One region of the Paenibacillus sp. RC21 genome, then DNA from elsewhere that is predicted to be linked to it. Evidence: riboswitches for the same ligand, from Rfam matches in the RefSeq annotation. Region 1 holds a riboswitch; each other region holds the start of a gene.
What was found. Region 1 has a riboswitch for thiamine pyrophosphate ahead of ABIA61_RS05250 (thiamine phosphate synthase). Riboswitches for the same ligand answer to the same signal wherever they lie in the genome.
Positions count from the first base shown of each region.

Region 2: linked by a shared signal. The riboswitch ahead of thiC (phosphomethylpyrimidine synthase ThiC) and the one ahead of ABIA61_RS05250 (thiamine phosphate synthase) in region 1 are both predicted to bind thiamine pyrophosphate.
Region 3: linked by a shared signal. The riboswitch ahead of ABIA61_RS19305 (ABC transporter substrate-binding protein) and the one ahead of ABIA61_RS05250 (thiamine phosphate synthase) in region 1 are both predicted to bind thiamine pyrophosphate.

Region 1 is NZ_JBIYCS010000002.1:21,298-25,553, forward strand. Features, by position in the region: gene ABIA61_RS05235 (thiazole synthase) at 1-365, opposite strand, end outside; gene thiS (sulfur carrier protein ThiS) at 368-571, opposite strand; gene thiO (glycine oxidase ThiO) at 568-1,716, opposite strand; gene ABIA61_RS05250 (thiamine phosphate synthase) at 1,781-2,395, opposite strand; TPP riboswitch at 2,677-2,785, opposite strand; gene ABIA61_RS05255 (ABC-F family ATP-binding cassette domain-containing protein) at 2,874-4,256, opposite strand, start outside.
Region 2 is NZ_JBIYCS010000010.1:84,567-88,822, reverse strand. Features, by position in the region: gene thiC (phosphomethylpyrimidine synthase ThiC) at 1-1,603, opposite strand, end outside; TPP riboswitch at 1,787-1,899, opposite strand; gene ABIA61_RS23785 (IclR family transcriptional regulator) at 2,007-2,750, opposite strand; gene ABIA61_RS23780 (alpha/beta hydrolase) at 3,050-4,087, shown strand.
Region 3 is NZ_JBIYCS010000006.1:71,027-75,282, reverse strand. Features, by position in the region: gene ABIA61_RS19315 (bifunctional 2',3'-cyclic-nucleotide 2'-phosphodiesterase/3'-nucleotidase) at 1-629, opposite strand, end outside; gene ABIA61_RS19310 (pyridoxamine 5'-phosphate oxidase family protein) at 852-1,286, opposite strand; TPP riboswitch at 1,552-1,661, shown strand; gene ABIA61_RS19305 (ABC transporter substrate-binding protein) at 1,862-2,908, shown strand; gene ABIA61_RS19300 (MTH1187 family thiamine-binding protein) at 3,308-3,601, shown strand; gene ABIA61_RS19295 (ABC transporter permease) at 3,598-4,256, shown strand, end outside.

The DNA of each region.
Region 1 (4,256 bases):
TCCAGCAGTTTTTCACTGGCCTTGAGTGTTTCAAAAGGATCAGGCAGCAATGTCTTGCTATCCCCAATGACCTCCACCTTAATCATGTCGCACAGACCTGAGGCTCTCGCCAGCTTAGCGATACGCACTGCCTCATCCGCCGTTGTCGCTCCTGCCGTATTGGGAAGCAGCGCATAACGACTCAAATCCAGTGTATCCAGAAAATGTTGCTTATCCCGTTCCTCCAAATTTAATCTTCGCACGGCAAATGTTAATATTTCGGTCTCCGCAGCTTCCACAGCTTTGGATTGAATATCCAGATCAGGGAATTTTCCTGTACCCAATAACAGCCTTGACGTAAAAGATGCTTTACCAATCGTTAACATGATTAACCGCCTCCCACAAAATGTACAATTTCCAAGCTGTCTCCATCCTTCAGTACCGCTTCATCATGATCTTCACGAGTCAATATATGATGATTCAGCTCCACCACTACAGTTTTCACTTTCAAATCCAGCTCTTTCAGCAGTTGATCCACATGAATGATCCGATTGGAAAAGGTCATGTTCTGACCGTTAATCGTCAGCTTCATTCGCTCGCCTCCTTTATACGTTCAGGAGAAAAGCCGCTTATTCCAAGCTCAGCCACACTAGCCCCTTTTAACAGAGCTGCTATCGCACGCCCGGTAGCTTCACTCAGCAACACACCGTTCCGGTAATGCCCGACCGCGGCATATACTCCTTCTACGCCGGGAACAGGCCCAATACAAGGACGCCCCGCCACTGCCTGCGGACGCAAGCCCGCCCAAGTGCATATAAAAGAAGCTTCACGGACGCGAGGCAACCAGGCAGAAGCACGGGCCAGCAGCCCCTCCAGGCTTCCAATGCTCACCTCTTTGTCAAACTGATGCGGCAGACTCGTCGCTCCAATCCAAAGCTCGTTGTTCCGCTTGGGCACTAAGTAAATATCATCGGCGTAAAGGGTATATTCCAACGGATGTTCCTTCAAGGAGACTGAAACAGCCTCACCCTTGACCGGATAAAGCGGATATTCAAAACCGACCTGCTCCAGCAGTCTCATACTATCCAAGCCTCCAGCAATAATGACCTGATCACAGGAAAAAAAGCCACTGTCTGTTTGTACGCCGCAAACTCGCCCATGCTGTACTACAAGTTGCTCCGCCTGTGTACCAGAGCATATTGTTGCTCCCAGTACGACAGCTGCCCCTGTATAAGCACGACAAAGCTGGGCAGGAGAAATCTGTGTCTCCTTTGATCGGTATATAGCCCCGATCACTTGACCATCCAAACCTGGAATTCGGCGAGCCAATTCTCTGGCATCCCACCACACAGGATGATCAACCTCTTGCGCAATAGCCGCATTCCAGCGTTTTTGCCCCTCTGCTTCCGAACGGAAGGGAGTCACAAATCCTTCTGTACGGAATTCCACCGAAACACCAGACAAACGCTCTAGGTCACGAACCAGCTCGGGAAATGCATCCCGGCTTGTGCGAGCGAACTGTGCCAATTCAGGGTCGGTGAATTCTTCACTCTCTGCTGCCAGCATCCCAACCGCAGCCCCTGAGGCTCCCCCGCCCGGAATGAATCGTTCCACCAATATCGTACTGCGACCCTCCTTGGCCACATGATAAGCAATGGAACTACCGATGACACCTCCACCAATCACCAAGCATTCAGCGTGTCCAATAGCTTGTACCTCTGTTTTTATCTCTGGCATATGTTCCATCTCTCCTCTCCACTAACGATTCTGCTTGCAGCGATCTCCTACTTTCATTTCACCACTACATGCTGTGCACTACCCGATCCACCATTCGCTTGTACGCCATCGCAGCCGCAACGGGGGACTCAGCCTCCCAGATGCCGGACATCACCGCAATTCCGCTTGCACCCGCAGTATACAGCTCGTGAATATGGCATGGTTGTATGCCGCCTAGAGCAATCACAGGAATGTTCAGCAGCCTGCATATGCGCTCAAGCTGTGCTATACCTCGCGGAGTAACACCAGGCTTGCAGTGAGTCTCATACACATGGCCATAGAGTACATAATGCGCTCCTGCCCGTTCGGCAGCCTGTGCCTCCTCCAAGGAATGCACCGACACCCCACAGCGCATATCCTCTGAAAGTAAGCTTTTGACAGCTGCAACAGGTAATCCGTTAGCCGGTAGCTGGATAGCTCCAACGGAGGTAAGCAAAGCAACATCCACCCGGTCATTTACTGCAATTTGCTGTAAAGGAACTCCTCGATTCACCATACTGCGGGTTAAAGCAAGCAATTCAGATGCGCCCTTCTGCTTCAAGCGCACGTGTACATAATGAACATACGGATGAATAGCAGCAGCCACTTGGGCAGTATGTGCATGTGCACTAAAATCGCCTTCCATCGTAATTACGTGCAATTCGATCTTATTCTCACCTCACAATGGACTAAATGGTTGTAAGCTGACCCTGTATCTTTACAGTCTCATATCGTGCTATACGTTATGGACTAACCACGTTTACCAGCAAAAAAATGAAGGGGTACGGTATATGAATACGAATATATGAACAAGAACGAAAACGCAAAAAAACCACTTCCCGAAGGAAGTGGTTTAACGTACGTCCAATAACCAAACGGATCATTATATCCGTATACGTATATCGTCCCACATACAAACAAAGTAATAAATTCGTTACCTCGTTTGTACGGCGCTCACTTCCCTACGCTGGCATAACCCAGATCAGGTGCAAAGGGTCCGAAATCCGTTTATTCCGTCTCAGCCGCATGGGCGGCTCCCCTAGTGTAACTATTTTATTGTATCAGCTAAAGATAGCTTAGCATAATTTCCTAATCCTGCAAACCCTGCTTCTTGTGAAGCTTGGTACAGAACTGGATATTTAGTTGACTTTACTTGTCCATTCTTCCACATTCCACGTTTTGGTTACCCAATCCTCATAAAAGTCCGGTTCGTGAGATACGAGCAGCACCGTTCCTTTGTATTCCTTCAAGGCACGTTTCAACTCATCCTTTGCTTTGATGTCCAAGTGATTGGTAGGCTCATCGAAAAGCACCCAATTGCTTTCCCGCATTAGCAGTTTGCATAGGCGGACTTTGGCCTGCTCACCACCACTGAGCGCGGATAGCGGACGGGTGATATGCTCATTTTTCAAACCGCAACGCGCCAAATGCGCCCGTACTTCATGCTGGTTCAAGTGCGGGAATTCATTCCACACATCCTCAATCGGTGTAACTTTCTCTGCTCGTACCTCTTGCTCAAAATAAGCTGGCTGCAAGAAATCCCCTTGATAGGTCTTGCCGCTGATCGGCGGAATTTTTCCCAGAATGGTTTTGAGCAATGTCGATTTACCGACACCATTGTAGCCCACAATCGCAATTTTATCGCCGCGTTCAATCGTCATGGACATTTTAGGCAACAGGACATGGGTGTAGCCAATTTCAAAATCAATACCCTCAAACACCGTTTTCCCACTCGCACGTGCTTCTTTAAATTGGAATGTTGGTTTAGCCGCTTCTTCCGGTTTATCGATGCGCTCGATTCGATCAAGCTGCTTCTCACGACTCTTCGCTCGACCTGACGTAGAGGCGCGCGCCTTATTGCGTTGAATGAAATCTTCCTGTTTCTTAATAAAATCCTGCTGCTTCTCATAAGCTTCAATATGCTGGCTTTTGTTCAGGTCTGCCATTTCAAGGAACTTTTCATAGTTGGCTGAATAACGGGTCAGCTTGGCAAATTCAAGATGATAGATGACATTAACGACCTGATTCATAAACTCAGTATCATGAGAAATAAGAATAAACGCATATGGATAATCCTTCAGATAACGTGTAAGCCATTCAATATGCTCTACATCCAAATAGTTGGTAGGCTCATCCAGTAGCAACACATTCGGCTTTTCCAATAGCAGCTTGGCAAGTAGGACCTTCGTCCGTTGTCCACCGCTAAGTGCGGAAACATCCCGCTCCAGTCCTATTGCGGAAAGGCCCAATCCATTCGCCATTTCTTCAACCTTCACATCGATGAGATAAAAATCCCCCATATCCAGTTGTTCCTGAATTTCACCCATCTGTTCCAGCAGCACTTCCAGTTCTTCAGGAGAAGCTTCTCCCATCTTGTCAGTGATCTGCATCATTTCCTTTTCCAATTCCAACAATGGGAGAAAGGCGTCCTTCAGTACATCCCGCACCGTTTTACCAGGTGTCAGCTTGGTGTGCTGATCCAAATACCCATAACGTACACGTGGAGTCCATTCCACTTTGCC
Region 2 (4,256 bases), on a different contig from region 1:
CATCATGGTAGGACAGAGCCCGCTCAGGGTCGAGCGAAAGATTGAACTGATCGCGCCAGCGGAATTCAAAGCGTGCCTTGGACAAAGCATCGTCCCGCTGCTGCGCCCGTGGATGGCCTTTTGCCAGATCGGCAGCATGTGCCGCAATTTTGTAGGTAATGACACCCTCGCGGACATCATCCTTGTTCGGCAGGCCCAAATGCTCCTTCGGCGTAACATAGCATAGCATGGACGTCCCGAACCAACCGATCATTGCCGCCCCGATAGCCGAGGTAATATGATCATATCCGGGTGCAATATCCGTCGTGAGCGGTCCCAGTGTATAAAAGGGAGCTTCCTTGCAAATTTCCATTTGCAGTTCCACATTCTCCTTGATTTTGTGCATCGGGACATGTCCCGGTCCTTCAATCATGACCTGAACGTCGTGCCTCCAGGCAATTTGCGTTAACTCACCCAACGTATCCAGCTCAGCAAACTGTGCCTCATCATTCGCATCATAGATACTACCCGGACGCAGACCATCCCCGAGGGAAAAGGCCACATCGTAGGCTTTCATGATTTCGCATATTTCCTCAAAATGCGTGTACAAAAAGTTCTCCTGATGGTGCGCAAGGCACCATGCCGCCATAATCGACCCTCCACGGGACACAATTCCTGTCATTCTACTTGCCGTCATCGGAATATACCGCAGCAGCACGCCCGCATGAATGGTGAAATAGTCCACGCCCTGCTCCGCCTGCTCAATCAGCGTGTCACGATACAGCTCCCACGTTAGCGCCTCGGCTTCGCCGTTCACCTTTTCAAGCGCCTGATACAGTGGTACAGTCCCAATCGGCACAGGGGAGTTACGGATGATCCATTCACGTGTCGTATGGATGTTACGGCCTGTGGACAGGTCCATGACCGTATCCGAGCCCCAGCGTACAGCCCAGGTCATTTTCTCCACTTCCTCCTCGATGGAGGACGTAACCGCAGAATTACCAATGTTCGCATTAATCTTCACGTGAAAATGACGCCCAATCACCATCGGCTCACTTTCCGGGTGGTTGATATTTGAAGGCAAAATAGCTCGTCCAGCCGCCAACTCCTGTCGAACAAACTCAGGTTCCACCCCTTCGCGGATGGATGCAAATTCCATTTCGGGCGTAATGATCCCTTGCCGCGCATAATGCATTTGCGTTACACTACGCCCTTGCCGCGCACGGAGCGGACGGTTGGTTACGCCGGGAAATTCAGCCGTCTCCCGTTTGGAGCCGGGCTTCAACCCGTTATCCTCTGGCTTGACGGCACGCCCCTCGTAAGCCTCCACATCGCCCCGTTCCAGTGCCCAAGCCCGCCGTAATGGAGGCAAGCCCTGACGGATATCGACCTGATAGGCTTCGTCGGTCATGGGACCGCTCGTATCGTACACACGTAACGGCTCATGATGCTCCGTGCCCTGTGGCGTATGTGTGGGATGCAGGGCGATTTCACGCTCCGGTACGGCAATGTCCGGCCGCGAGCCTTGAATATATACCTTGCGGCTCCCCGGAAAGGGCTTCACCCCTCCTGTCTGTTCATCCACTGCGTTCCCTGCTGTTCCTTCTGTTTCTGTCGGTTTCATTGTCCATTCCTCCCGTTTCGATGAAATGACACACCGATCCGGAACCATCCCCAGGCTGGCTGATCTATGCAAAAAAGCCGGTTCCCCAGGGAACCGGCTAATCTAACGAAACAGCTATGCAGACGGCTACGCACGCGGAATCATACTCCGATGCATTGCCATAGACAGCGGCTACGTATACATTTCAATGGCCGATTACTTCCCTACGCTGGTATGATCCAGATCAGGTGCAAAGGGTCCGAAATCTAGTGCGATTCCATCTCAGCCCGGCATTACAGGCTCCCCCAGTAACTGTGATAATTCTATTCGCATGAGGCGGCTATAACTGACAACCCGCCATCCCCATCAGATTACTTCAAATTTACGGCTTTGGCAACCCTTCTCTGGTCCCTTTTTCCAAAGATTATGGAAGCATAAGCCCCATTTCCTTTGCCGCCTCGATCAAAATCGGTGCAAAATCATGCAGCGTCTCGGGCGCTAGTCGGCTGACCGGACCGGATACAGACAAGGCCGCAGCGACCTGTCCCTTCCGATTCACGATAGGCGCAGCCACAGCAGCAGCGCCCGGCTCCCGCTCCTCATAGCTGGTCGCATAGCCCTTCTCACGAATATCCTGCAATTGAGCCTTATAGACCTCCGGGTCTACCGAGGGCGGCCATTCATCCCCGCTTAGCAGGGCTTCCAGCTCCTGCTGCGGCATAAAGGCCGCCAGCACCTTGCTGGAGGCTCCTACAGCCAGCGGCATGCTTGCACCCACTGGCGCAACGCGGCGGATCGCCTGATTGCTCTGCACGGCCTGAATGCGGATACGCATACTGCCATCGCGCAGGTATAGGCTGACCGTTTCGCCCAGACGGTCACGCAATCCTTCCATCGCTGGCTGTAATAGAATCGCCGGCTCGTCGCTTTGCGACAGATGGGTGGATAGCTCCCATATCCGGATGCCGAGCCGGTATTTTTCCGTTGCGGGATTCCGAACGACAAAGCCCCGATCCTCCAGCGTGGTCAGCAGCCGATGAACGGTACTTTTATGTAAACCAATTTTGGAAGCAATCTCTGTTAGACCCAGATCGGAATCTCCAGTAAAACACATCAGTATATCAAGCGCACGCTCCACGGCGCGAACCGTTAATTTACGGTCTTCCATTGTGAACCGCTCCTCTTTGTTCCATATTCGTTTCACACCATGAAACATGGTTACATAAATTATATAGAATAGTCGCGGCTACTGTAAACCAATGTTTTTGTGACAGCCATATTACAGAACGAGAACAAACATCGACAAATCTTTGCATCATTTTTACTTTTCCGGTTCAGCCGTTGACTTTGGATAACACGCATCATACGATAATAGGTATCTATACGGACATAAACTATCATTTTCAAGTGGAATTGTACCTAGAATTCTATGAAACGGAGTTCATTTTTATATAAGGAGGCTCTTACATGATTTCGACATCCCAGCGCAGCTCTCAGCTACAGCATGCTGTCCATGAGCCGTCCACCCCACTGATCAACCCCCGGCTGCTGCGAATCAAGCATGTCGTTATTGCCTTGCTGCTGTCGGTCGTATTTTTTCTATTGTTTTGCTTTATTACCCTGCACGCCTATATCGCATGGGTACTGACGAATCCAACCGTCGCGCCACTGTACTCGAACCCGATGCAGGCCAAAGGAATGCCCTACGAGGATGTCAGCTTCCCCGCCAAGGACGGCAGCCGGATGGTGCAGGGCTGGTATATCCCGGCGGATCAATCGAAGAAAACGATTATTTTCAGCCACGGTTATGGGGCCAACCGCGAAGAAAGCTGGATTCCGATGTATGATCTGGCGCATTATGCCCACCGTTTGAATTTTAACGTTGTCATGTTCGATTACGGATTCGCATCACAAAATAGCAAAGCCGTCGCAACCGGAGGCAAAGCGGAATCCCAGCAGCTTCTCGGGGCGATCCAGCTTGCGAAGCAACGCGGTTCCTCGGAGATTATCGTATGGGGCTTCTCGATGGGGGCAGGAACTGCTCTTCAGGCGGGCTTGCAAACCAAAGATGTGGACGCCATGATTTTGGACAGCACCTTCCTCCTGGAGCCGGATACGCTGTACCATAACATTCATAATCAAATTGATCTGCCGCGCCATCCATCTCTGGAAATTCTGGAGCTGCTGTTTCCAGTCTTGAACGGTACCAGCCTGCATCAGATTCCATACCAAGAGGTCAAAGCGGAAAACTATCCGTTCCCGATCATGTTTGTACATGGGACGCAGGATGAAAAGGCTCCTTACCCGATTGCGGAAAAGCTCGCTGCCAATCAAACCAACCCGCTTTCCAGTGTATGGATTGTCAAAAACGGGCTGCATGAGCTTATTTTCAGGGAGCATCCACGTGAGTATTTGCGGCGGGTATCGACGTTTTTAAGCGGTGTACAAGAGCTGGAGGACAAGAAAACTATCGCTAATGCCAGTAAACAAACGACTACGAAGTAAGGGGTCTATTTTAGAAGCCATACTCCTTTCAACATAGAGAAGCCCGTCTGTGGACACTTAACCCGTGCCGCAGCGAGGCTTCTTTTTTTGCGTCCAACTATGTATTCATTGCCCCACATTACATGTCCGCGCCGGATCGGGGAGTTTATAGACATATTCCCGATGAGAC
Region 3 (4,256 bases), on a different contig from region 1:
CATTGTGTAATTTGGGGCGTTACCAAGCCAATCACGCCTACTTTGAGCGTATACTCTTTCCCCTTCTCATCCGTTACCGTTTTATCAAGAATCCGATAAGGGGTAAAATAATTTTTAGTCCCTTGGCCCCCATCATCGTAATATACGTTCGCATTTACGTAAGGAAAATCAGCTCCCTTGAGTGATCTTTCCAAAAAGTCGAGACCATAGTTAAATTCGTGGTTCCCCACCGTAGCCGCATCATAGCCCATAAAGTTCATCATCTTGTAGACCGGATGGACACCGCCTTCTTTCTCGAAGGTTTTGCTTCTGGCCATATAATCACCCAGTGGATTGCCCTGCAACAAGTCGCCGTTATCGAACAACAGGCTGTTTCTCGTTTCACTGCGCGCCTGCTGGATCAGTCCAGCTGTGCTAATCAAGCCATATTCGTTCGTTTCCTTGTCCGCATAGTAATCGTAATTCATCAAGGCCGCATGAATATCCGTTGTTTCCATGATCCGCAAATTCACTGTACCGCTATCCTTGGATTCGCTGGCAGCCCAAGACGGAGCGGCTGAAAACACCAGCATGTTACAGGCAACGACTGCTGCTGTAAGCCCTCTAAACCATTTTTTATGAAATATCAAAATATATCCCTCCTCATTAAGATGTAGGCCTCATACACATACTTTTGCACATATATGTAAGCTTTGAACCCACCATTCCTATTTTAATCCAACGCCGGACAAAAGAGTAGTCATTTACTCCATTTATTTATGAAAAAATAATTAATTTTCCGCAAACATAAAAACCAGCAAACCTCCCAAATAACTCGGAGAATTGCTGGTTTCCTCATATTCTATCCAATTCTATTTCTCCCACACCTGACGTCCGGTTTGCTTACCCACATACTCAATACGAGTCGAATTCACATCCAGAATGACATAATCGGGGTCATCCGGGCCAGAAAACCATTCCTTCAACGAATCATTCCACACTTGTTTGCGGAGTCCCTCGTCAGCCGTTACCCGGACAGTAGCCTCAACCTCCACGACTTCCTTCGTACCGCCAACCTCATAGCCCAGCAGCAGATAAGCGTTTGGATTATCCTTCAGCTCTTCCACCTTATGTGTTTTGCGATCTGTCGCGAGATGAATGTTCAGCCCTTCGTTAAAAAGAGCCATATAGCGCACCTTCGGCTTGCCGCCTTCTACTGTACCCAACGAGCAAAATTTGTTGTTATCCAAAGCCTTTACAATGGCTTGTTCCAGTTGGCTGCGATCCAATGTTTCCGTTTTACCCACGGTACAACAACTCCTTTTCGCAAATTAGAATTCCTGTGAATGCCCATGCCATGTTCCAACACCAGCTCATCAAACCATACCTGCGGCAGTTCTGTAAAACAACATCAACCGATGGGATCATGGTCATTTTCAAAACAAAGCTCACAGTAAAAGTGTACCCTGACGTACGGCAAATGAACCGTCACTTCTTCCCCAATGCTGGACAGACCCGCCTTCTAGGCATATAATCGTCGTAGTAAACCCGAATTGAATAACCCATTCGACTATACAATGCCAGGGGTGCTGGAATCGGCCGGCTGAGAGTGTGTCCCAAGACACTGACCCTTACAACCTGATCTGGGTAATGCCAGCGTAGGAATGCTTAAGCAAGATGCGCCCCTTTTTTCTTATTACGGCGGGCCATCCCTTACTTTGGTATATACAAGCGCAAGCGTCCCGGAACATCGGGGCGCTTTTTTTGTTGAAGATGATGTTGTTGGAACAGATAGCGTCCGGCAGAAGTTATTTTTGTAAAATGGGAAACATAAGCTGTCTGATCCGACGGATTACGGGTAATAAAAGGAGAGAACACAACGATGAAGCGCATGAAAATGTTAAGCCTAGGGCTGATCAGTCTGTGGCTCATGACCCTGACTCTGACCGCCTGCGGCGGAGGCTCCCCCTCTGCACCACAAGGCGCGGCTCCTGCCGCCAATACCCAAGCGACCTCCCCGACCAAGGGACTCAAGGATGTTAAAGTCGTGCTCGACTGGACGCCAAATACGAATCATACGGGACTCTATGTCGCCAAGGACAAAGGATTTTACGAAAAAGCAGGCTTGAATGTCCAGATCGTTCAGCCCGGTTCGGGCGGAGCCGATCAAATGGTTGCTTCCAATGCTGTACCTTTTGGTATCAGTTATCAGGAGGGAGTCACACAAGCTCGTACGCAAGGGGTACCGCTCGTATCCATCGCTGCGGTCATTCAGCATAATACATCAGGCTTCGCAGCCCCGGTTGACCGCGGGATTAAGAGCCCGAAGGATTTTGAAGGTAAAAAATACGGCGGCTGGGGTTCGCCCGTAGAAGAAGCGGTCATGAAATCCATCATGGACGCAGACAAGAGCGATGTAAGCAAGGTGAAGATCATCAACATGGGTAATGCCGATTATTTTACAGCCGTGAAGCGGGATATCGACTTTGCCTGGATTTTCTACGCATGGACCGGGATTGAAGCCCAACTACGGGGTGAACCACTGGATATGCTGTATGTAAAAGATTATTCCAAAAGTCTGGATTACTATACACCCGTCATCGTGAGCAACGAACAGACCATTAAAAATGATCCCGAACTGGTCAAGGCCTTCATGGACGCGACCGCCCAAGGCTATGAATATACCATCGCTCACCCGGAAGAAGCCGCAGACATCTTGACCAAAGCGGTTCCGGAACTGGATAAAAAGCTGGTACTCGCCAGCCAAAAATGGCTAAGCCCGCGTTATCAGGACGATGCCGCCCAATGGGGCGTACAAAAAACGGAAGTATGGCAAAACTACTCCGACTGGATGTACGAACGCAAGCTGCTCAGCAAGCCTTTGGAAGTCGATAAAGCCTTCACAAACGACTTCCTGCCCAAGCGTTAATCTTGTAAATCGAACTTGAAAGTACCTTTGTGCCACTACGCAGTCGGTTGATGCTTCCGAAGCGAGCTTTCCTATGGAAGGCTTTTAAAGCGACCGCTAACGCTTGTACAGCACCATTCCGTCCACTTCGTTTTTATGTTCATTTTGCTTTTGTAAAAATGCCACACCAATAAAACCCAAAAATATGATGGTTTTAAGGTGGTTGGCAGCGCAGCGGTTCATTTGAATCTGGAGAAGCGCAGCGTTCGCCTTTGCCGTGGGATTCTTACCTTTTAAATTTATTCAATGAATCCCACGGCAACAGCGATCGTAAGATCAAATGAAACGCGGAGCGGTCTCACCCGCCTTAAACCACCATATTTCCCTAAAAACAATCCAATGAAGGACAGGTGAATTCACATGGCTAACACACTGCTCAGTATTCAAGTAATTCCTAAAACCCCCAATAACGAGGACTCTTACGTATATGTAGATACGGCAATTGAAGTTATTCAGCGCTCCGGTGTCAAACATCAGGTGAACCCATTGGATACGACCATGGAAGGCGAGCTGGACGAGCTGCTGAAGGTGGTTAAAGAAATGCACGAGGCACTGACGGAAGCAGGCAGTCCAAGCATCATTTCACAAATCAAAATCGCACATAACCCGCAGGGCATCAGCATGGATAAGCTGACCGAGAAATATCGCCCATGAATCCGAAAGGCAAAAGCGCATCCTGGTGGAAAAGCGTATGGCCGCCCCTTGTGGCGGTCCTCTTCTTTTTAGCCGCCTGGCAGGGGGCGGTTTCCTATTTACATGTTGAATCCTGGTTACTGCCAGCTCCGTCCCTGATCGTGCAGGAAGGAATGGCCCAGTCGGCGCTGCTTGGTGCCCATACTTGGGCTACCGTTCGCTTAACGCTGGCGGGATTTGCTATCGGCACAGCAACTGGACTATTGATCGCCATTGTTCTTCATACCATCCCTTTTCTCAAATCGGCTCTGTATCCGCTGCTCATTCTTAGTCAAAACATTCCGACCATCGCTCTCGGCCCATTGCTGATGGTGTGGTTTGGTTTTGGCGTGTTGCCCAAGCTGATGGTTATTACACTGGTCTGCTTTTTTCCTGTGGCTGTAGCGGCCATGGACGGGCTGACGAGGACGGACCGCACGATGATGAGCTATATGCGCATGTCGGGCGCAGGCCGTATGGCTATTTTCATGAAGCTGGAGCTGCCGCATTCCCTGCCACAAGTATTTTCGGGCATCAAGATTGCCGCCACCTACAGCGTGATGGGCGCGATCATTGCGGAATGGATCGGAGCCAGTGAAGGAATTGGATATTATATGAATTTGCAAAAATCAGCCTA